Regions from separate parts of the Pseudomonas sp. NCHU5216 genome, predicted to be linked through region 3. Evidence: riboswitches for the same ligand, from Rfam matches in the RefSeq annotation. Region 3 holds a riboswitch; each other region holds the start of a gene.

Region 1 (5,606 bases), on a different contig from region 3:
GCGCGAGCCACGCCGGAGGCATCCAGCTCGGCCGTGTTGCGGCTGACCATCCAGCCAACCCGCTCGCGGGCCAGCGGCAGATCGCCCAGGCGCAGCGCCTGGGCCACCGGCTGCGCGTGTTCGTACAGGCTGCGCAGGCCCAGGGCGAAATACAGGGCGACGATCTCCACCGCCCAGTTCAGCGCACTGACCTGGGTCAGCAGCCAGGTCAGCAGGGTCAGCGGCAGCACCGCCAGGCACCAGGCGCTCACGCCGTGGCTGCGCCAGCCGCCACCCGCCGGGTTGAAGCGCTGCTCCAGGCGCTCGGCCAGCAGCCCGAAGGCCACCAGCGGGTGGCCGCGCCTGGGCTCGCCCAGCGCGGCGTCCAGGGCCACACCGGCGCAGGTGATCAGCGCCAGGCTCATCGCTCACTCACCCTGCACGCCCCAGCGGTTCTCGAACAGCAACTCGGCCAGCGGTCTCGGCGTGGCCCAGCCCTCCTCCTCCAGCATCGGCTTCTGGTAGAAGGCATGCACTGGCCCCAGGCAGAGCAAGGCCACCGGCTTGCTGCCAGCGGGCATGCCCAGCAGTGCGGCCAGTGCCTCGGGGTCGAACAGCGACACCCAACCCAGCCCCAGGCCTTCGGCACGCGCCGCCAGCCACAGGTTCTGGATGGCGCAGGCCACCGAGGCCATGTCCATTTCCGGCAAGGTGCGCCGGCCGAAGACATGCGCTTCGCGGCCCTCCATCAGCGCCACGGCGAGCAGCTCGGCGCAGTCGCGAATGCCCTCGACCTTGAGTTGCATGAATTCGTCACTGCGTTCGCCCAGTGCCTCGGCGGTTTGCACCCGCTCGGCCTCCACCAGGGCATGGATCTCTTCACGCAGGTGGCGATCACTGATGCGCATAAAGCGCCAGGGTTGCATCAGCCCCACACTAGGGGCGTGATGCGCGGCTTCCAGCAGACGCGCCAACACCTCGGCGGGCACCTGCCCCCCTGCAAAATGGCGCATGTCGCGGCGTTCGGCAATGGCGCGGTAAACCGCCGCGCGTTCCTCGGGCGTGAAGGCCTTATCGGTCATGGCTGTAACAGCGCGGCGGCTGCCTCCGGGTTCGACGGTAGGTAGAAATGGATATAGCTGGCGGTCAGCCGCCCCAGGCGATACACCGCCTCGGCCACCGCCTTGCCATTCGGGCATCGGCCCAGGGCAAGGGGCGCCAGGGAACTGTCCAGCCGCGAATGATGATAGCTGTGCCCACGCAGCTTGCCTTCCGGCAGCGTCACTTCCTGCAAGGCCAGGGCGGTCAGCCGGGGCTGTAGCGCCGCGTTGCCGCTGAGCAGGCCGAGCATCTGGCCGCTGACGCCTTGCTTGTCGCGCAGCTCATCGAGCAGGTAGAGCATGCCGCCGCACTCGGCCAGCAACGGCTTGCCCGCCTGGTGATGGGCACGAATCGCCCTGGCCATGGCCTGGTTGCCTTCCAGCTCGGCCAGGTACAGCTCGGGGTAGCCACCGGGCAGGTAGAGGCTGTCCACGTCCGGCAACTGGCTGTCGAGCAATGGTGAGAAATACTGCAGCTCGGCGCCAAGGGCCTGCAGCAGATCGAGATTGGCCTGATAGAGGAAGGCGAAGGCGGCATCACGCGCCACCCCGATACGTACGCCGGCCAGCAGCGGCACTGGCGGCGCTTCCTGCGGCGGCGCGGCGAAGCTGACAGGCGCCGGCAGATCGACGTCGGCGCTGGCCGCCAGGGCATCGGCGGCGGCGTCCAGGCGCGCATCCAGGTCGGCCAGCTCCGCCGCTTGCACCAGTCCCAGATGGCGGCTGGGCAGTTCCACCGCAGCGCTGCGTGGCAAGGCGCCGAACCAGCGGATAGTGGCCGGCAAGGCATCACGCAGAATATCGCCATGGCGATTGCTGGCCACCCGGTTGCCGAGCACCCCGGCAAAGGGCAGATCGGGCTGGAAGGTGGCCAGGCCATGCGCCAGCGCACCGAAGGTCTGGGCCATGGCCGCACCGTCGATCACGCCCAGCACCGGCACGCCGAAATGCCGGGCCAGGTCGGCCGCCGAGGGTTTGCCGTCGAACAACCCCATCACCCCCTCGATCAGGATGAGGTCGGCCTCGCCGGCGGCCTGCCACAGCAGGCGACGACTCTCCGCTTCGCCGACCATGGCCAGGTCGAGCTGGTACACCGGCGCACCACTGGCACGGGCGTGGATCATCGGGTCGAGAAAGTCCGGGCCGCACTTGAATACCCGCACCCGTCGCCCCTGGCGCCTGTGCAAGCGCGCCAGGGCGGCAGTCACGGTGGTCTTGCCCTGGCCGGAGGCCGGCGCGGCGATCAACAGGGCCGGGCAGTGATGCGAACTCATCAGTATTCGATACCCTTCTGCGCCTTCACCCCAGCCTTGAACGCATGCTTGACCAGGCTCATGTCGGTGACCGTGTCGGCGGCCTCGATCATGCCCGGCAAGGCGCCGCGCCCGGTCACCACCACATGCTGCAACAGCGGCCGCGCCTCGATATCGGCCAGCACCGCGTCCAGCTCCAGGTAACCGTGCTTGAGGGCGATGTTCAGCTCGTCCAGCACCACCAGGCCGATGGCTTCATCGTTCAGCAGCTCACGGGCCATGGCCCAGGCCTGCTGCGCCTTGGCGATATCGCGCTGGCGATCCTGGGTTTCCCAGGTGAAGCCCTCGCCCATCACGTGGTAGCTGACCTCTTCGGGAAAACGCCGGAAGAAGGCCTCTTCGCCGGTGCTGGCGGCGCCCTTGATGAACTGCACCACGCCGACCTTGAGGCCATGGCCGAGGGCCCGCGCGACCATGCCGAAGGCGCTGCTGCTCTTGCCCTTGCCATTGCCGCTGTGCACCAGCAGCAGGCCGTACTCGTCCTGGGCCTGGGCGATCTTTTCGTCGATCAGGGCTTTCTTGCGCTGCATGCGCGCCTTGTGGCGGGCATCGCGTGCGGCCGACTCGCTCATGCCGTGCTCCTCTTGGTCAGACGCCCGCCTCGCCCTGCCCGAACGAGGGGCGGCGCGGCAAGGTAACAGTCAGGGAAGCTGGCAAGGGCGAATCCTCCATCACTGATCCGGGCATTTCATGGCGGGCAGGCGGAGGCAGGAACGCAAGCGCCCCCGCACGGGCGGGGGCACAGGCCGGTCAACGCCCTCCGCGCTGCCGTGAAACTGCTACAGGCCGGTCTCCGGGCTCGTGAGCGAAGCCAATGGCTCGACGCCGCGCCTTCCCGTGCCTAGGGTCTGTTGCGGCGTTCGACTCACCTACCGTTGCGGGGGCAGCGCCGGCTTGAGCACCGGCTTCCCTGTTTCACCCCGGCACCGTCACGGATGACGGCGCGGGGCACCTGAAGCAAGGCGCGCAGGTTAGAGCCAGGGCGTCCCGTGCGTCAACGCTCGGTTCAGCGCGCCGCATCCGGGCGCGCACGCGGCCCCGGCAGGATGCCGTTGTGCATGTTGCTGGAAAGCAGGCGGAAGCTGGTGATACCGGCGATTTCATGGCCGCGATCACTCAAGGTATTCACCACCTGATCGATCAGCGCCACCACCAGCATGCCAACCAGGCCACCGCCGTTGTTCTGCTGCTGTTCGGCACTGCTGGCGCGCGCGGTGCCTTCCCAGAGCAGCTTGCCGTTACGCAGATCCACCAGCTTGGCGGTGGCGGTCACCGCCACTTCGCTGGCGATGATCTTGTAGCTGCTGCCGTATTCGGTGACATCCAGATACAGCACGCTGTCGGCACCGAAGATCTCGCGCAGCTTCTGCGGCGAGGCCTGGCGAACCTCCTCGGCATTCATCAGGCCGTTCTGCTTGAAGGTCTCGTCCACGACAGCCACCGGCATCACGTAATAACCGGCCTCGCTGAGCGGCAGGGTGACCTGCGAATAGAAGCTGTAGGACGCCTTGACGTCCGGCGACTGGTTCACCGGCGGCAACACCAGGATCGACGCCGGCTTGCTTTCCAGGAAAGCGCTGTAGTCGTAGGACTTGGGTGCAGCACAGCCGCCGAGGATGGCCAGGCAGGCCAGCAGCGCGGCGGCTTTCAGTGCAGCGAAGGAAAAGATCGTCTTCATTGGTCGAATTTCCGCATCAGAAAGTCCATATAAGTGGCGGACTCGGGGTACAGGGCCTTTTCGGTCTCGAACTCCTGGCGCACCTGGTCGAGCTTGCCGACATCGGCATAGAGCATGCCCAGATGGGCATGGAAGCCCGGCGGCAGTGCGCGATCGCTAGCGCGTGCCTTCTGCACGCTGGCTTCCAGCGCGGCGATCTGCTCCTCGGTGCTGCTCTGGTTGTCGAAGCGTTGGTAGACCTGCTGCTGGTAACCATCCCAGTAGTACAGGGGCTGCGGGCCACTGGTACAGCCACCCAGCACGCCGAGTACTAACATCCCGGAGAAAACGGCCAATCTGCGTGCAATTGTCATGCTTGCGAAGTTCCTTTTACTTGGTTGGATTCCATGCGCCACTGTCGACGCCATTGACCAGGTTGTTCACCGCCTCGCGGATGGCCAGGTCGAGCACCTTGCCATTGAGGGTGGAGTCGTAGCTGGCGGTGCCACCGAAACCGACGATCTCGCGGTTGGACAGGCTGTATTCACCAGCGCCCTGGGAGGAGAACACCACTTCGGAGGTTTTCACGTCGACGATGTTGAGGTTGACCTTGGCGTAGGCGATCTGCTGCTTGCCACGGCCGAGAATGCCGAACAACTGGTGATCGCCGACTTCCTTGCGACCGAACTCGGTGACATCACCGGTGACCACGTAGTTGGCACCACGCACCTGCTGCGCCTGCTTGGAAAAACCGGACTCCTGCTGCAGCTCGGCCAGGTTGTCGCGGTCGAGCACATTGAAGCGATTGGACTGTTGCAGGTGCGTGATCAGGATGGTCTTGGCCTGCCCGCCGAGGCGGTCGACGCTGTCGGTGAAGATGCCGCGCATGTAGCTGGAACGATTGTCGAACTTGCCGACGGAAATCGGGCTGCGCGGCCCAGCGTAGGACACCTGGGCGGTATTGACCTTGGCGACCTCCAGGGTACGCGACTGCTCCGTGGCGCAACCGCCGAGCAACATCAGCAGCGCCGCAAGGCTGCCGATAAGGGGCTTGTTCATACGAACCTCATGCAAAGAAAAACGGCCTTTCGGCGAATGCCGACTGACCAGAGCTGGCGAAGGGAAAAGCGTTGGGAGTGGGTTGGAACGAAGGCATGCGATATCGAGTCTTCCATGGCCGGGGGCTTACGACGAAACCCTGGGGAGTGCATCCTGCAAGCATGGCGATTCTAAACAGGCGACAGGCACTTTGCCAGCATCGCATATGACGCAGTTCACGAAATCGATCAGGCACCCTCAACGGCCCGCCCGGACAGGCCCGATGCCTGTGATGGCACGATGCGGCAACAACCCCTAAACTCTTTTACGACACGCATCTGGTTGCAGATCGCCGAAGGGCGAACAGAGCACGATTTATCTCAGGAGCGTGAAGCCCATGCAGTCCCCGGACACCCCCGAATCGCGGCCACGCCCTTTCGCCCAGGCCTGCCTGCCGCTGTTACGTCTGGCCTGCGCCCAGACCGGCGCGGACGGCGCTCTGCTCATCGAAGGGCCGCC
Region 2 (5,606 bases), on a different contig from region 3:
CAACGGTCGCTCCTGGGCCCAGCGCAGTTCCCAGTTGCGGTCGTCGTAGGTCAGCACGGTGCCGGTGCGCAGGCGCTTCTTCAACTCGTCACCCTGCTCGCCGGTGACCTGCTTGGCTGCCTCCTGCAACGCCTGCTGCACCTCGGCCAGCGCTGGCAGCGGGATATGCGGCGGCAATACTCGATCGAGAATGCCGTCGCGGCGCATGTAGGCGTGAGCCAGCACGTAGTCGCCGATGGTCTGCGACTGACGCAGGCCGCCGCAGTGGCCGATCATCAGCCAGCAGTGCGGGCGCAGCACGGCCAGGTGGTCGGTGATGTTCTTGGCGTTGGACGGGCCAACGCCGATATTGACCAGGGTGATGCCATGGCCGTCCTCGGCCTGCAGGTGATAGGCCGGCATCTGGTAGCGGTGCCAGACCACGTTCTCGATGATCGCCTGCATCTCGCCTTCGGCCATGCCGCGCTCGACCACCACATTGCCCGGCAACACCATGCGGGTGAAACGCGAGTCAGTCTGCAGCATGTCCAGGCCATGGCGGATGAACTGGTCGACATAGCGGTGGTAGTTGGTCAGCAGAATCCAGGGTTGCACGTGGCGCCAGTCACCGCCGGTGTAGTGCTGGATGCGCTTGAGGGAAAAATCGGTGCGCGCGGCGTCGAACAGCGCCAGCGGCAGCGGGTCGATGTTCTCCCAGTCGTACAGGCCATCGGCAGTGCCGTCGGTGGCGGCGGACAGGTCGGTGCTGGGGAACACCCGCGCCAGTTCGGCGGCGGTCACGCCGCTGCCGGCCAGTTCATCGCCACCCTCGACCACATAGGGATAGGGGATGTTCTGCTGGCTGCGGCCAACCTCCACGCGCAGGGTGAAGTCGTTCATCAGCGGGCGCAGTTGCTCCAGCAGGTATTTGCGGAAGGCCGCCGGCTGGGTCACGGTGATGGCGTAGATGCCCGGCACCTGGATCTTGGCATAGGCGCGCACGGTGGTAGGCACCTCGCCCTGACAGAGGTAGGCCAGGCGCAATTCGGGATAACGGAACAGGCAGTGCTCGTCGGCATCCGGGCGCACGCGCGCCTTGAGATAGCGCTTGAGGGCCTGGCTCAGAGCGCCGGTGGCTTCCTCATACAACGCGGCCAGGCGGTCGACCGCCTCTTCGGGGGTGTGAACAACGACGAAATCATCGGAACAGACTTTCACGTGGGCGTATTCCTGACTGAACGAACGCCCCTATCTTGCCTGCAACCTCGCGGCAAAACATAGCGCGGCGACCGAAGAATTCGGTCGCCGCGCCCCTCATCTGGCAGCCGCCTGATGCAAACGCACGTTGAACAGCGGCCCTTGACTGAAACGCGCCAGCGCCTTGGCCCCGGCCAGCACACCCAGGTCGATCAATGGCTCGACCAGAATCACGCTCATGTAGGCAAGGCCGAAGCTGCCCACGGCTGCCAGGTTGTCGCTGGAAAAGCCATGACCATAGAAGGCCCAGAAGCCGACCCAGGCGACGATGCCGCCCTGATAGGCGGTCGACAGCGCCAGTGCCTGCTTGTAGGAGAGGTCGACATAGGCGGTACCTGGCGCGACGATGCGCTTGGCCAGCACGCTGATGGCCCACAGCGGCACCAGCAGGGTGGTGACGTTCATGCCGTACTGCGGCAGATCGAACGGGGCGAACAACAGGCCCTGCAACAGCAGCCCAGCGGCCAGGCCGATGGCGGTGGCACCGGCGCCGAACAGCAACAGCAGGGTGGAGCCAAGGATCAGGTGCACCTCGGAAACGCCCACGGCATGGTGTGGCAACACCTCGAAGAAGCAGAACACCAGCGCGGTGGTCAGCAGGCTGCGCAGGGCCAGGGCAGCCGCCCCGCCGTTATCACGAATGGCATCGCGCGCCAGTTTGGCCGTCAGGCCGAAGGCGCCGACTGCCGTTGCGTAACTGAGGAAGATCTTGGCGCCTTCGACGACGCCCGGTTCGATATGCATGCAAGTTCCTTGGCCGCGCCCACCGCGCGGCGAGTTGGAGGATCGATGGGTTCGATGGCAGGTCTCCTGGCTCACGGCTTGGCACTCCGCCCGCCTTCCCGACCGCAGTCAGTGGCATGAGGGGCATCGCTCGCCGTTTACAGTTGCGGGGGCAGCCAGGGCATTGGCGAGATTCGCCGCACCCTGTTCCCTTTTCATCCACACGCACCGGGGCGCGCAGGAACCATCGGTGGCAACCTTACTCCGCAGCCAGGGCAAAAGACAGTACTCGCGTTCAAGGCACCGCCCACCTCCGCCCTGTGCGATGTGCTTGGTCGGCAATCCGAGCTTGTCACCCATACGCCAGCTAGCTGCGCGAGGCGCCGAGATGCTCCCGCTGCCAGAAAGTCTCGCCACCTGAACGGATACTGTCTTGAACGTAGCCGAAGCTGCTGCGAATAAGCGGTGCGTCACACCACGTCCATGCAGATGTAACTTTTTATTACAAGCCATGCGTAGTATTTCCAAACTCGCATCGGCTGCGGGCCACGCGAGCCTTTAGAACCCTCATCCAGTAACGAGAGCGCACATGAAGAAGACCCTGATCGTTGCGTTAACAGCTCTGTTCGCAACCGGCGCCATGGCGGCCGAACAGCAACCGCACTGGAGCTACAAAGGCAAGGAAGGCCCCGAACACTGGGCACAATTGGATCCAGGCTACGAAACCTGCGCACTCGGCCATGCGCAATCGCCGATCGACATCAGCCATGCCACCCGCGCAGCGCTGCCTCGCATTGCCTTCAACTACCAGGCCAGCCCAGCCGAAGTGGTGAATAACGGTCACACCGTCCAGGTGAATCTGAGCAATGCAGGCAGCATCGAGATCGACGGCAAACCCTACCGCCTGGTGCAATTCCATTTCCACACACCCAGCGAAGAGCACATCGCAGGCAAGGGTTTCCCGATGGTGGCGCACTTCGTTCACCAGTCTACCGATGGTCATTTGGCGGTAGTGGCTGTGCTGTTCAAGGAAGGGGCGAAAAACCAGGCACTGGACTCAGTCTTCAAGGCCATGCCGGACAAGGTGGGGGAAAAAGTCGAGTTGGCAAGCAACTTCGCCCCACAAACCGTACTGCCGCAGCAACAGGGCTACTACGCCTTCGCCGGCTCGCTGACCACCCCGCCATGCAGTGAGGACGTGCAATGGCGCGTACTCAAACAGCCAGTCGAGCTGTCCCACGAACAACTGGCGCAGTTCCAGCACCTGTACACGAAGAACGCCCGCCCGATCCAGGCGCTCAATGGACGAACCGTACTGGAAAGCGAAGACTGATGTCCCCTGATGCACCGGCTGGATAGCCGGTGCATTGCATCATCGCGCGACTAGACCTGAGCCCCTGGCTACGTCGGCGTGAGGAACACGCCTGTAGTCGAAGGCGCTGCTGCCCGACGGGAGGTTCATCCCCGCTGGTGCGGGGAACACGCCTGACCTGTAGGAGCGAGCTCTGCTCGCGGAGCTTTTTGGATCGCCCAGGCTCGCGAGCAGAGCTCGCTCATAAAGATTCGTGCGTCGTGGTGCTTCGCGGGTTCATCCCCGCTCACGCGGGGAACATCCTTAGCGAAACCAATTGTTCTCAAAGGAAAAATCAGGCGCTAAAAATCTACCAACTGTTCCTTGTTAAAGATCGAGGCAGCTTGAGCAGGCCGATCAGGCCCGCGGGCGGCCCATGACAAACCTTCGCGCACAGCATAGCGCGTCGATACGGGTTCAAGACGATTCTGCCAGCGTCACCACCGCCATGGTCACCGAAGCCTTGCTGTACAGGCGTTTCTGGCCGTTCTCCTCGCCGAACACCTCGGACTCGACCACAGTGGCCTGGCGCCCGGCCTTGAGCACTTGGGCACGGCAGTAAAGGCGGCTGCTGCGCGCCGGGCGCAGCAGGTTGACCTTGAATTCCAGGGTCAGCACCGTCTGCCCGTCGGCCACCAGCGCGCCGGCGGCGTGGTCGGCCAGGGTGGTCTGCACGCCGGCATGGATGAAGCCGTTCTGCTGCAGGTGGCGCGGCAGGATGTCCAGCTCCGCCTCGACCCACCCCGGCCCGCAAGCGCTGGCGCGGATGCCCATATCCTGAATGAAGTTGGCGTTGGCGAAGCCCTGCTCCACCAGCTCCCGGTAACGCGGATGAGCTTGCATGCGCCTCTCCGATCAGACCAGGTGTGGTGTGCTACGCGCCAGCAGCGCTTCAACGTCGACGCCCCGCGGCAGGGTGCCGTAGACACGGCCATGGCCTTCCAGGCGGCTGGCGATAAAGGCGTCGCTCACCACGCTGTTGCCGGCCTCCAGCAGCAGTTTGGCCTGCAATGCCACGGCCATGTCTTCGGTGAGCTGGCGGGCGCGATACTGGATGTCGGCGGTGTCGGCGAAGTCGGCTTTCAGGCGTTGGATATGGGCCTTGAGGCGGGCATCGCCATGACCGTCGCCCAGCTCGGCGAACAAGGCATCGAGCACGCCAGGCTCCTTGGACAGCGCACGCAGCACGTCCAGGCATTGCACGTTACCCGAGCCTTCCCAGATGGAGTTGACCGGCGCCTCGCGGTACAGGCGCGGCATGATGGTTTCCTCGACGTAACCCGCGCCGCCCATGCATTCGCTGGCCTCGTAGATCATTTCCGGCGCGCGCTTGCAGATCCAGTACTTGCCCACGGCGGTGACCAGGCGGGCGAACTTGTCTTCCTGTTCGTCATGCAGGTGATCCAGCGCGCGGCCCATGCGCATGCACAGCGCCAGCGCGGCTTCGCTTTCCAGCGCCAGGTCAGCGAGCACGTTCTGCATCAGCGGCTGGTCAGCCAGCAATTTGCCGCCCACCTGGCGGTGCGCGCAGTGGTGCGCGGCCTGGGTCAATGCCTGGCGCATCAGGCCACTGGAGCCGACCATGCAGTCGAAACGGGTCATGGCCACCATTTCGATGATGGTGGGCACGCCACGCCCTTCCTCGCCGAGCATCCAGGCGAAGGCACCGCGGTATTCCACTTCGCTGGAGGCATTGGCCCAGTTGCCCAGCTTGTTCTTCAGGCGCTGGATGTAGAAGGCGTTGCGCGTGCCGTCCGGGCGGTGGCGCGGCAGCAGGAAGCAGGAGAGGCCCTTGTCGGTGTAGGCCAGGGTGAGGAAGGCATCGCACATCGGCGCCGAGCAGAACCATTTGTGCCCGACCAGTTCATAGCCCTGCCCCGGCCCACCGATGCCGATGGGATAGGCGCGGGTGGTATTGGCGCGCACGTCGGTGCCGCCCTGTTTCTCGGTCATGGCCATGCCGATGGTGACCCCGGCTTTCTGCTCCATCGGCAGGTTGCGCGGGTCGTACTCGGTGGCCAGGATCTTCGGCAGCCACTGCTCGGCCACGTTGGGCTGCAGGCGGATGGCCGGCACGGCGGCGAAGGTCATGGTCAGCGGGCAGCCGCTGGCCGCCTCGGCCTGACTGTGCATGTAGGTGAGGCCGGCGCGTGCGACATGAGCGCCAGCACGCGGGTCGGTCCAGGGCAGCGAAGGCAGGCCCTGCTCGATGGCCGTGCGCATCAGCTCGTGATAGGCCGGGTGAAATTCCACCAGGTCGATGCGGTTGCCGTAGCGATCATGGCTCTTGAACACC
Region 3 (5,606 bases):
GCGGAAGAAGCCCGAGACGCGCAGGGTAACGTCCACTCGCGGACGGCCAAGCTGCTCCAGCGGCAATACCTCGAAGCGCTCGACGCGCTGGCTGCCGGGCTGCCATACCGGGCGCACACCCATCAGCGCCAGGGCCTGGGCGATATCATCGCCGCCGGTGCGCATGGTCGCCGTACCCCACACCGACAGGCCGAGCTGGCGCAGATGGTCGCCTTCGTCTTGCAGGTGGCGCTCCAGCAGGCGATCCGCCGCCTGCACGCCGAGGCGCCAGGCAGTCGGCGTGGGCAGATGGCGCACGTCGACGGTGAAGAAATTACGCCCGGTGGGCAGCACGTCGAGTCGACCGCGACTGGGCGCGCCGCTCGGCCCTGCCGGGACGAAACGCCCCTCAAGCGCCGCCAGCAGGCCGCCCATCTCGGCGTCGCCACAGGCATCCAGCAGCGGCGCGATATGCTCGGCCAGGCCATCAAGGACCAGCGCTGCCTCGGCGCCAAAGGCTTCGCTGCGCTCCCCTGCCAGGCGCTGTTCGATCAGCCGCAGCGCCAGCAGCTCCAGGCGCTCGCGGGTATCGCCAACGGTGCGCCACAGGCTGTTATCCACAGCCTGCAACGCCTGTGGACGCAGCCCTTCCCAGGGCTGGCCCATATCGCAATCGAGCGGATCGAGGCCCAGCTCCAGGCCATGGGCCAGGGCGCGCAACAGGCTGGCATTGGCGCCCTGGCCATCGCCACGGGGGATGCGCAGCAGCGCCAACAGGGTGTCGCGGCGCAGTTGTCCACTGGGCGACTCGCCAAATACGTGCAGACCATCACGAATCTGCGATTCCTTGAGGTCGCACAGGTAGGCGTCGAGCTGCGGCAGCCAACTATCGCCGTCGTCATTCAGTTGCAGGCCCAACTCGCGGTCGAGGCAGGCCTCGCGCACCTTGGCCAGAATCTCACCACGCAGCTCGACGGCGCGGCGCAGATCGAGCTGGCTGGCGTCGTAGTACTCATCGGCCAGGCGTTCCAGGTCACGCAGCGGGCCGTAGCTTTCGGCGCGGGTCAGCGGCGGCATCAGGTGGTCGATGATCACCGCCTGAGTGCGGCGCTTGGCCTGCGCGCCCTCGCCCGGGTCGTTGACGATAAAGGGATAGATATTCGGCAGTGGGCCGATCAGCGCCTGCGGCCAGCATCCCTCGGAGAGGCCGACGCTCTTGCCCGGCAGCCACTCAAGGTTGCCGTGCTTGCCGACGTGGATCAGCGCATCGGCAGCAAAGGCCGTGCGCAGCCAGGCGTAGAAGGCAATATAGCCGTGCGGCGGCACCAGATCGGGGTCGTGGTAAACCGCCGCCGGGTCGAGCTGATAACCGCGCGCCGGCTGGATGCCGACGAAGGTCCGGTCGAAACGCAGACCGGCGACCATCATCCGCCCGCTGCGGAACATAGGATCGTCCTGCGGCTCGCCCCAGCGCTCACGCACCGCCTGTTGGTTGGCCGCCGGCAGGCTGTGGAAAAAACCCAGATAATCGTCCAGCGCCAGGCTCTGCGCACAGGGCCGCGTATCCAGGCCATCAAGATCGTTGGTAACGCCACCGAGCAGGCTGTGGACAAGTGCGGTGCCGCTGCCCGGCAAGTTATCCACCGGGTAGCCCTGCGCTTGCAGGGCGCGGAGGATATTCAGCGCGGCGGCCGGTGTATCCAGGCCCACACCGTTGCCGATGCGACCATCGCGAGTCGGGTAGTTGGCCAGGATCAAGCCGATTCGCTTCTGATCGCTGCTTTTGATCGCCAACTGGCACCAGTTACGCGCCAGTTCCGCGACATGAGACATGCCCGGTTCATGCGCCTGGTAGCACACTACATCGCTCTGGCTGCGCTCGCTGCGCCAGGCCAGGCCTTTGAAGCTGATGGCAGTGCCGATCAAGCGGCCATCCAGCTCGGGCAGCACCACATGCATGGCCAGGTCACGCGAGCCCAGGCCCTGGGCACTGGCCTGCCATTGCGCCTGGTTATCCAGCGAGCAGATCGCTTGCAGTACCGGAATATCACGACGGAACACCCGCGCCTGCGGCGCCTCGGGGTTGGACAGGGCGAAGCCGGTGGTGTTGATGATCAGCGCGGCGCTCGTCTCGTCCAGCCAGGCTTGCACCTGATCCAGGCAAGCCTGCTCCTTGAGGCTGGCCACGGCAATCGGCAGCGGGTTGAGGCCTTGAGCGACCAGGTGCTGGCAGAAGGTATCGACGAAGGCGGTATTCGCCGATTGCACATGGTTGCGGTAGAACAGCAGCGCCACCACAGGCGCGCAGGGTTGCCACTGCGCCTGCCAATCGGCTAACTGGGCAGGACTGCGTTGTGGGTGATAGAGACCGACGCGCGGCAGCGGTTGCGGCTCCTGCCATGTGTCGTCTCGCCCTAACCAGCGGCTGCCGATGCAGCGGAACAACTGGCGGGCATTGTCCAAGCCGCCCTGGCGCAGGTACTGCCAGAGGCGCTGGCTATCTTCCTCAGCGACGTTGCCAAGGGCATTCAACTCCGGGTCGGGCTTGTCATCACCCGGCACCATGATCACCGTGGCGCCGCGCGCGCCCAGCTCCACCAGGCGCTCGACGCCATAGCGCCAGTAGCTGACCCCGCCATGCACCGAGATCAGGATGACCTTGGCGTGCTGCAGCACCTGCTCGACGTAGTAGTCCACCGAGGCGTTGTTGCTCAGTTGCGCCGGGCTGGCCAGGCGCAGGCTGGGGTAATCGTCCGGTAGTTGTCGAGCTGCTTCAGCCAGCAGCGACAGGTGCGAATCACCCGTGCACAGGATCACCAGCTCGGCAGGCGTCTGGCCAAGGTCGGCAATGCTGTCGGCCGGCAGTTGAGCGCCGGGCTGGGTGCGCAACAGGTGCATTTAAGCGAGCCGTAAGCCGCAAGCTGCAAGCTGCAAGTGGAAGCAAGCGCTGCACGCAGTAGCGCTTACTTGCGGCTTGAAGCTTGCAGCTTGTCGCTTCATCAAAGTGCTGCCTTCAGCTCGGCCTCGATGGCCGCGCGGTCGAGCTGCTGGCCGATCACCACCAGGCGGCTCAGGCGCGGTTCGTCGGCCTGCCAGGCGCGGTCGAAGTGGCGGTCGAAGCGCTGGCCCACGCCCTGCACCAGCAGGCGCATGGGTTTGCCGGGGATCGCTGCGAAGCCTTTCACTCGCAGAATGCCGTATTTCGCCACTGCGTCCTTCAGCGCAGACAGCAGGCGCGCCTCCTCTGCTTCCGGTAGTTCCACGTGGAACGAGTCGAATTCCTCGTGATCGTGGTCTTCGTCTTCATCGTCGTGGTGGGTGCGGCGGCTGTCGATATGCAGCTCAGTTTCGCTGTTCAGGCCCAGCAGCACGCTGATCGGCAGATCACCGCCATGGGCCTCGATCACCTTGACTGCTGACGGTAGTTCCTCGGCCACCTCGGCGCGCACCGCTGCCAAGGCCTCGGCATCGATCAGGTCGGCCTTGTTGAGGATCACCAAGTCGGCGCTGGCCAACTGGTCGGCGAACAGTTCGTGCAGCGGCGACTCGTGGTCGAGGTTGGGGTCGAGCTTGCGCTGCTCGTCCACCTGATCGGGGAAGGCAGCGAAGGTGCCAGCGGCAACGGCCGGGCTGTCGACCACGGTGATCACCGCATCGACCGTGCAGGCGTTGCGGATTTCCGGCCAGTTGAAGGCCTGCACCAGCGGCTTGGGCAGGGCCAGGCCGCTGGTCTCGATCAGGATGTGATCGAGGTCGCCACGGCGCGCCACCAGCTCGCGCATCACCGGGAAGAACTCTTCCTGCACGGTGCAGCACAGGCAGCCGTTGGCCAGCTCGAAGACGCGGCCGTTGGCCTCCTCCTCGCTACACCCGATGGAGCACTGCTTGAGAATCTCGCCATCGATGCCCAGCTCGCCGAACTCGTTGACGATTACCGCAATACGGCGACCGCCGGCATTGGCCAGCAGATGGCGCAGCAGGGTGGTTTTGCCGGCACCGAGGAACCCGGTGACGATGGTGACAGGCAGTTTGGCGAGGGTTTTCATCAAGGGCCCCGTGGCGTCGGTAAGTTCGGCGGACGGGTACGCGCAGACAGGCACGCAGGAGCATGCTGGCCGCGTCGGATCACCCCGTCCGAGCAGATGGCTGGTTGTCGAGGCAGGTCTCCTGGCTCACGGCTTGCGCGGGGCGCATCCCTTCACCTTCCCGCCGTTTGGCAGTGGTCTAACGAAGGGCATAACCGTTCACAGTTGCGGGGGCAGCCAGGGCATCGACCCTGTTCCCTCTTAGCTCCCCGACCGCTGGCCGGGAAGAACCTCGAAAACGAGAAGGCTACGCAGGCCGCAGCGACCGGTCAATCGCGGTTGACCGTTGGCAGGTGCCATGATGAGCTACGCCACCGCTCAGCCCGAATGTCACTCATGTTGCCGACCACCTCCGATCATCCTTCTGCCTCATCGGTACAGGTCGTTGCCGGGCTGGGTTGCCGCCGTGGTTGCAGCCTGGACGAACTGCTCGAGCTGCTTATCCACAGCCTGGTGCAACATGCGCTGACGGTGGACAACCTGGCAGGCCTGGCCAGCATCGCCCACAAGCGCGACGAAGCCGGGCTGCATGGCCTGGCCGAGCACCTGGGTCTGGAGCTGGTGTTCTTCGCCCCAGAGCAACTGAGCACCTATCAGGCCATGACAGTCGGCAATGCATTGACTCAAGCAGCCACAGGCAGCCCCGCCGTCGCCGAGCCTTGCGCATTGGCCTTGGCAGCGCGCATGGGAACATCCGCCCGCCTACTTGGCGAGAAAGACCGCAGCGCTGGCGCCACCTGTGCGCTGGCCACCTTCGATAGAGAACCTGCATGACCGTCTACTTTATCGGTGCCGGCCCCGGCGACCCCGAGCTGATCACCGTCAAGGGCCAGCGTCTGATTCGTTCCTGCCCGGTAATCCTCTACGCCGGCTCGCTGGTGCCTGAAGCGGTGCTACAAGGCCATAGCGCCGAGCAAGTGGTCAACACCGCCGAGCTGAACCTGGGCGAGATCATCACACTGCTGCATGAGGCCCATAAGCGTGACCAGGACGTGGCCCGCGTGCACTCGGGCGACCCGTCGCTATACGGCGCCATTGGCGAACAGATTCGCGAGCTGCGTGCGCTGGGCATTCCCTTCGAGATCATCCCCGGCGTCACCGCCACCGCTGCCTGCGCGGCGCTGCTGGAAAGCGAACTGACCCTGCCCGGCATTGCCCAGACGGTGATCCTCACCCGCTACGGCACCACTTCGCCAATGCCCGAGGGCGAGCAATTGCATGACCTGGCCCGGCACGGCGCGACCATGGCCATCCACCTCGGCGTGCGCCATCTGCCTGCCATAGTCGATGAGCTGCTGCCGCACTACGGCGCCGACTGCCCCATCGCGGTTATCCACAGAGCGAGCTGGCCGGATCAGGACTGGGTGCTGGGCACACTGACCGATATCGAGGAAAAGGTTGCCGCCAAGGACTTTCGCCGCACGGCGCTGATCCTCGTCGGGCGCGTGCTCGATCCAGGCGCCTTCGCCGAGTCGGCGCTGTACGACGCCCGACACAAGCACCTCTATCGCCCTGGCAGCGCCTGAACGCCTGGCGAGAAAC
Region 4 (5,606 bases), on a different contig from region 3:
CTGGCGTCCAGGTCACCGCCAGCAGCGCGGTGCGGCCAGCATCGCGGTAGGGGCGTGGCTCGCCCATGAAGTCCAGCGCGCTGGTTGGTCGCATGTAGTTGCTCAGGGCGTAGCGACGATCCAATACATTGTCCAGCTTCAGATCCCAGCGCAGCTCGGGCGTGCTCTGCCAACTGCTGCGCAGGTCGAGTACGCCATAGCCGGAGAGTTGGCGGGTGTTGGCGGCGTCATCGTAGCGTTGGCTCACCACACGCCAGGAACCGCCTACGGTGAAAGCGCCGAACTGGCGGTCGAGATCCAGGCTCAGGGTGCGCCGTGCGCGGTAGGCAAGTGTGTGGCCGTTGCTGCGGTCGCGCGGGTCGATCAGGCTCAGGCCGAGGTTGGCGCGCCAGCCCAGCAGGTTGCGGGCAACGCTGGCCTCGAAGCCATCGATGCGTGCCCTGGCGATGTTCTCCGGTTGGTTGGCGCTGCTGTCCCAGGCGATCATGTCGTCGATGTCGGTGCGATACAGCGACGTGCTCAACTGCGTGCCGGAGGCGTCGGCGCGCCATTGCAGCTCGTAGGTTTTCGAGGTCTCTGCTTGCAGATTCGGGTTGCCGGCACCTGGGTAGTAGAGGTCGCTGAAAGTGGGCGCGCGAAAGCCCTCGGCATAGCTGAGGATCCAGCTCTGGCTGTCGCCAACGGGCAGGCTGAGAGCGGCATTCCAGCTATTCTGGCTGCCGTAGCGCTGGTTGTCGTCGTGGCGCAGGCCCAGTTCGGTGCCGAAGTGCTCGCCCTTGAAGCTGTGCTGGGCGAAGAAGGCATGGTTGTCGCGTTGGTCTTCGGCAAATGCCGTGCTGCCATCGACCCGATCCTCGTACCAGTCGCTGCCCAGGGTCAGTTGGTTGGCGGCGCCCAGTTGCAGGCGGTTGATCCAGCTCGCCGAGTGGCGCGTGGTTTCCAGCGTGCCATTGTTCCAGCTATCTGCCGCGCCCAGCGCCTTGTTGCGGTCGAAGCTGCGGCCCAGCTCGAGACGGCTGTTCCAGTTAGCGCTGAGCTGGCCGTCCAGATAGCCGCTGTAGCTGCTCAGGCGGAACTCGTCGTGGGGCTGGCCGGGGACGAAGTTGTAAGCGTCGTCGTATTCACTGTCGCCGCGTTGGTCGTTCAGGTTCAGCCCGGCTTTCCAGTCATCGCTGAAACGATGATCCAGGTTCAGGTGTACGGCCTTGTTGCGCAGGCCGTCATGGTCGCTGTCGGCGCCGACGTCGTCGCTGGTGCGATCCCAGCCGTGGCTTTCGTCCAGGCTGCCGCCGAGATTGAAGGTGGTGCGCTCGTTGCCGCCTGCCAGCGTCACGCTGCGCTGGAAGGTACGATGGCTGCCGAGCGCCAGGCGCACCTGTGGGTGCAGACCTGCCTCGCCACGGCGGGTGAAAATCTGGATCACCCCGCCAATGGCGTCGGCGCCATACAGGGATGAGCGCGGCCCGCGCGTCACTTCCAAGCGCTCCACGTTATCGATGTTCAGGTAGTCCAGGCGGGCGATGCCACTGCTGGCGGAGGCAACGCGTTGGCCGTCGATCAGCACCAGGGTCTGTGCGGTACTGGTGCCGCGCACGGAGTAGGAAATCACCCCGCCGGAGCTAGCAACCTGCACGCCGGGCACGCGGCTGAGCAACTGCGGCACGCTGCGCGCCTGCAAACGCTCGATATCCTCACGCGTGAACACGCTGGTAGCTGCCGTGGCCTGGGCCTGCGGTTCGGCCTGGCGGCCGGAGGTGACCACCAGCGGTTCGGTCACATAGGGTTCGGCAGCCGGCGACAGCGCGGGCACAAGGGCGATGGCCAGGGCCAGGCGGGACAGTTTCATCGTTATTCCTCAAAGGTCGGCAGACGTTCGAGGAGGGCAGGCGCAAGCACGCGGGGGGGGCGGTGCTTGAGCGTGTCGCCCTCCGCAACACGCGTCACACCGCCAGGGCCGGTCTCCGGGCTCTCGACCGATATCCGCCTTCCCGGGGCTTACCCAGTGGCTGTTGGATGCCGTTGCAGCCTTGTGGCTGCTGTCGATTACCGTTGCGGGGGCAGCGTCGGCATTGCTCATGATGACCGCACCGACTTCCCGTTTAACGCCGCTTGCGCGGCACACCCTGGCGGAACATGAAGTGCGCGCACCTTAGTGCGCGCCCGTGGGAATGACAAGCAAGCTGCGCTCATTCAACGATGAGTGGAGTTCATGCTCATGTGAGTCGCTGCCCTGGACTGCGTCGGCAGCTTCTCGTGGCGCAGCTCGCGGGGCTTCGTCGTGGGCTCTTGCTGGCTCAGGCGACTGGCCGTCTTGTGCAGATCCAGCACCAGTTGCGCCAGGGCCTGAGCTGCCTGGAGGATCTCCTCGGCGCTCTGGCTGCTGCGCTCGGCGGCGCCGGTAATGGCCTGGGCCTGATCGTTCACCGCATGCACCTGGGTCAGTTGCGATTGCATGCTCTGGCTGAGCTGGACGAGGCGGCCTTGCATGGCCTCCACGTCATGCTGGATGCGCTGCAGGGCTGCGGTGGCCTCATCCGAGCGGGCCACGCTGCGCTGCGCCGCTTCCTGGCAACTGTGCATGCTGTCCATGCTCTCCAACGTCTGCTGGCGCACGCTGGCCAAGGTGGTGGTGATCTCCTCGGTCGCTTGCGAGGTGCGCCTGGCCAGGTTGCGCACCTCATCGGCGACCACGGCGAAGCCGCGTCCGCTGTCGCCGGCGCGGGCGGCCTCGATGGCGGCGTTGAGCGCCAGCAGGTTGGTCTGGTCGGCGATGGCGTGAATCGACTCGCTGATGTGCTGGATGGCCGCTGTCTGCTGGTTCAGGGCTTGCAGGGTCTGGCTGGACTGCTGGATACGCTCGGCCAGTTGGCTGACTTCCTGGGCGTTCTGGTTGACCGCTGCGCTGCCTTGGCGGGTCATGGCCAGGGCCTGTTGCGAGGCGCGTTCGCTGTCGACTATGTAGGCGGTGGCTTCGCCGATGCTGTGGTTGACCTCCACCATGGCACGGGCCGTGGACACCGCCGCGGTCTGCCCTTCGCCGGCGCATTGGCTGGCACTGCTGGAGATGCGGCTGAGGTCGCTGGAGCTTTGTTGCAGGGCGGCACCGGCGCTGAGAATGCCCTGCATGGTGTGGTCCATCTTGTCGACGAAGCTGTTGACCCAGCCGGCCAGCGCGCCGGCCTCGTCGCTGTTGAAACGCTGGAGCTCCAGGCGGTTGCTCAAGGGGGCCCCGCATTCGGCGGTTTCCAGGAAAAAGTCCGACAGCGCCTGAAGCTGACGCATGCGTGGGCGCAGGCTGAAGGCCCAGTAAACGAGCAGCAGCAGGGCGCTGGCAGTGATGCTCAGCGCGTTGGCATGGGTTGGCAGCAGGCGTGGTAATTGCCAGTTCAGCAGGCCCAATGCCAGCAGGCCGAATAGCAGGTGGCTGGTCAGGCTGTAGCCGAGGCTGCGCTGGCGGTAGACCTCTTCCAGATCGCCTTCGCACATCAGCCCCCAGGTGTCCGGGGAGCCGGGCATCTGCAAGGTCAGGCCGGCACCGACCACCGGCACGTAACGATAGTCTGGGTAGCCCGGATACAGGGCGAACAGGTTGTGCCCCTTGCGGATGGTTTCCCGCACCCCCGGATGCAACTGGCCGCTGGATGGGTCAGTGAAGCGCAGCTCGAACTCGGTGTGGTGTTGCACCTTTACGGTGCCGAAGGGCGTTTTCACGCCCTGTTTCAGGTTGTCACCGCCAGTGAAGGTGTCGTCCTCGAAGCGCGAGCGAGACAGGGCGGTGCCTGGCGCGATCTGCGGGTCGTGCACACTCTTGACCATGAACAGGTAGTTGTCGCCGGAGTCGCGGTAGACATGACCGGCCTCGCGCTGGATCAGGTCGCTGAGCACGTCGTTGGGGATGCGCGCGCACAGGCAGCCGAGCGCCTTGCCGGCCTGCTGCAGGGGCTGATGGAACATCAGGGTCACGGCATCGTGGAACTTCGAGGTGGTGGCCCCCAGTTGCAGGGTCAGCGGGTCGACATAGGGGCCATGCAGGAACTGCCCGGCCAGGCCTGCCGTCAGGGCCTTGGCATCGTGACGCTGGCCGATTCGTGGGGCGTGGGTGGAGGCGACGATCAGGCCGCTGGCATCGACCACGAACAGCTCGGAGACTTCCGGCAGGTGCTGGTGCAGCCGTTTCAGATCGGTGGTGCTGGAGAGTGGCCAGGCCTGCTGCAGGCCTGCTGCGATGAGTTCCAATGCCTGCCAGTGCTGTCTGGCCCAATTGGTCAGCAGATCGACGCGGGTCCGGGCCAGCCCCGCGAAGGTTTTCTCGACCCGCTCGACCTGGCCGGCGTTGAGCAGACAAGACCAGCGCATGGCCAGCTTGCCGGTCTTGCCAAACCAGGGCAGCCAGCGTCGCTCGCGCCCGGTGAAATCCATCCCATCACTGCGTAGCTGCATGATGCGCCCCTGTCCCCTGCCTTTGGGGATTCTTGTGCAGGGAGTCTAGGCCAAGTATTAGCAATAACTGGGCCGGACGGCGCGTCAGGTCAGGGCTGGAGCTGTTTCAGGCGTTGGCGGATCGCGCGTTCGATGCCGGCTTCGTCGAGGCCGCATTCGGCGAGCATCTGGCTGGGTTTGGCGTGCTCGACGTAGTAGTCCGGCAGGCCCAGGTGCAGCATCGGCACCTGGCGGTTCTCGGCGGCGAAGAACTCGCCGACCGCACTGCCGGCGCCGCCCATGATGCTGTTTTCTTCGATGGTCACCAGCAGCGCGTGGTTGCCTGCGAGTTCACGCAGCAGAGCTTCGTCCAGGGGTTTGACGAAACGCATGTCGACCACCGTGGCATCCAGGGTTTCACCCACGCGCAGGGCTTCGGCCAGTTGCACACCGAAGGCCAGCAGGGCGACGCCCTTGCCTTGGCGACGTACCACCGCCTTGCCGATCTCAAGCGGCTCCAGGCCGGCATCGAGCGGCGCGTTGGGGCCAGTGCCGCGCGGGTAGCGCACGGCGGCCGGGCCGTCGAACAGGTGGCCGGTGGTGAGCATGCGGCGCAGTTCGTTCTCGTCGCTCGGGGTCATCACCAGCATGCCGGGGATGCAGCGCAGGTAGGAGAGGTCGAAGCTGCCGGCGTGGGTCGGGCCGTCTTCGCCGACCAGGCCGGCGCGGTCGATGGCGAACAGCACGTCGAGGTGCTGCACGGCGACGTCGTGGATCAGCTGGTCATAGGCGCGCTGGAGGAAGGTGGAGTAGATCGCCACCACCGGCTTGGCGCCTTCGCAGGCCATGCCGGCGGCCAGGGTCACGGCGTGCTGCTCGGCAATGGCGACGTCGAAGTAACGCTCGGGGAAGCGCTCGCTGAACGCCACCAGGTCGGAGCCTTCCTTCATCGCCGGGGTGATACCTACCAGGCGCGCGTCCTGCTCGGCCATGTCGCACAGCCATTGGCCGAACACGTTGGAGTATTTCGGGCCGCTCGGTTTCTTCGGCGCGGCCACCGGGGTCACCGGCTCCAGCTTGGTGATGGCGTGGTAGCCGATGGGATCAAGTTCGGCCGGGGCGAAGCCCTTGCCCTTCTTGGTCACCACATGGAGGAACTGCGGGCCTTCCAGGTCGCGCATGTTGCG

The links. Region 3 has a riboswitch for cobalamin ahead of cobW (cobalamin biosynthesis protein CobW). Riboswitches for the same ligand answer to the same signal wherever they lie in the genome.
Region 1: another riboswitch for cobalamin. It lies ahead of cobO (cob(I)yrinic acid a,c-diamide adenosyltransferase); the one in region 3 lies ahead of cobW (cobalamin biosynthesis protein CobW).
Region 2: another riboswitch for cobalamin. It lies ahead of ACSVIK_RS15560 (energy-coupling factor ABC transporter permease); the one in region 3 lies ahead of cobW (cobalamin biosynthesis protein CobW).
Region 4: another riboswitch for cobalamin. It lies ahead of ACSVIK_RS17080 (TonB-dependent receptor domain-containing protein); the one in region 3 lies ahead of cobW (cobalamin biosynthesis protein CobW).

Annotation. Positions count from the first base shown of each region.
Region 1 is NZ_JBQLIX010000044.1:30,267-35,872, forward strand. Features, by position in the region: gene cbiB (adenosylcobinamide-phosphate synthase CbiB) at 1-404, opposite strand, end outside; gene bluB (5,6-dimethylbenzimidazole synthase) at 408-1,061, opposite strand; gene ACSVIK_RS22540 (cobyrinate a,c-diamide synthase) at 1,058-2,353, opposite strand; gene cobO (cob(I)yrinic acid a,c-diamide adenosyltransferase) at 2,353-2,964, opposite strand; cobalamin riboswitch at 3,160-3,363, opposite strand; gene ACSVIK_RS22550 (DUF799 domain-containing protein) at 3,399-4,070, opposite strand; gene ACSVIK_RS22555 (DUF4810 domain-containing protein) at 4,067-4,423, opposite strand; gene ACSVIK_RS22560 (CsgG/HfaB family protein) at 4,440-5,108, opposite strand; gene ACSVIK_RS22565 (sensor domain-containing diguanylate cyclase) at 5,485-5,606, shown strand, end outside.
Region 2 is NZ_JBQLIX010000021.1:13,416-19,021, reverse strand. Features, by position in the region: gene amn (AMP nucleosidase) at 1-1,197, opposite strand, end outside; gene ACSVIK_RS15560 (energy-coupling factor ABC transporter permease) at 1,294-1,980, opposite strand; cobalamin riboswitch at 2,020-2,223, opposite strand; gene ACSVIK_RS15555 (carbonic anhydrase) at 2,549-3,292, shown strand; gene ACSVIK_RS15550 (PaaI family thioesterase) at 3,728-4,153, opposite strand; gene ACSVIK_RS15545 (acyl-CoA dehydrogenase family protein) at 4,166-5,606, opposite strand, start outside.
Region 3 is NZ_JBQLIX010000006.1:160,368-165,973, reverse strand. Features, by position in the region: gene cobN (cobaltochelatase subunit CobN) at 1-2,877, opposite strand, end outside; gene cobW (cobalamin biosynthesis protein CobW) at 2,979-4,025, opposite strand; cobalamin riboswitch at 4,120-4,314, opposite strand; gene ACSVIK_RS07315 (cobalamin biosynthesis protein) at 4,401-4,838, shown strand; gene cobM (precorrin-4 C(11)-methyltransferase) at 4,835-5,590, shown strand.
Region 4 is NZ_JBQLIX010000024.1:77,375-82,980, reverse strand. Features, by position in the region: gene ACSVIK_RS17080 (TonB-dependent receptor domain-containing protein) at 1-1,846, opposite strand, end outside; cobalamin riboswitch at 1,936-2,141, opposite strand; gene ACSVIK_RS17075 (methyl-accepting chemotaxis protein) at 2,191-2,919, opposite strand; gene dxs (1-deoxy-D-xylulose-5-phosphate synthase) at 4,530-5,606, opposite strand, start outside.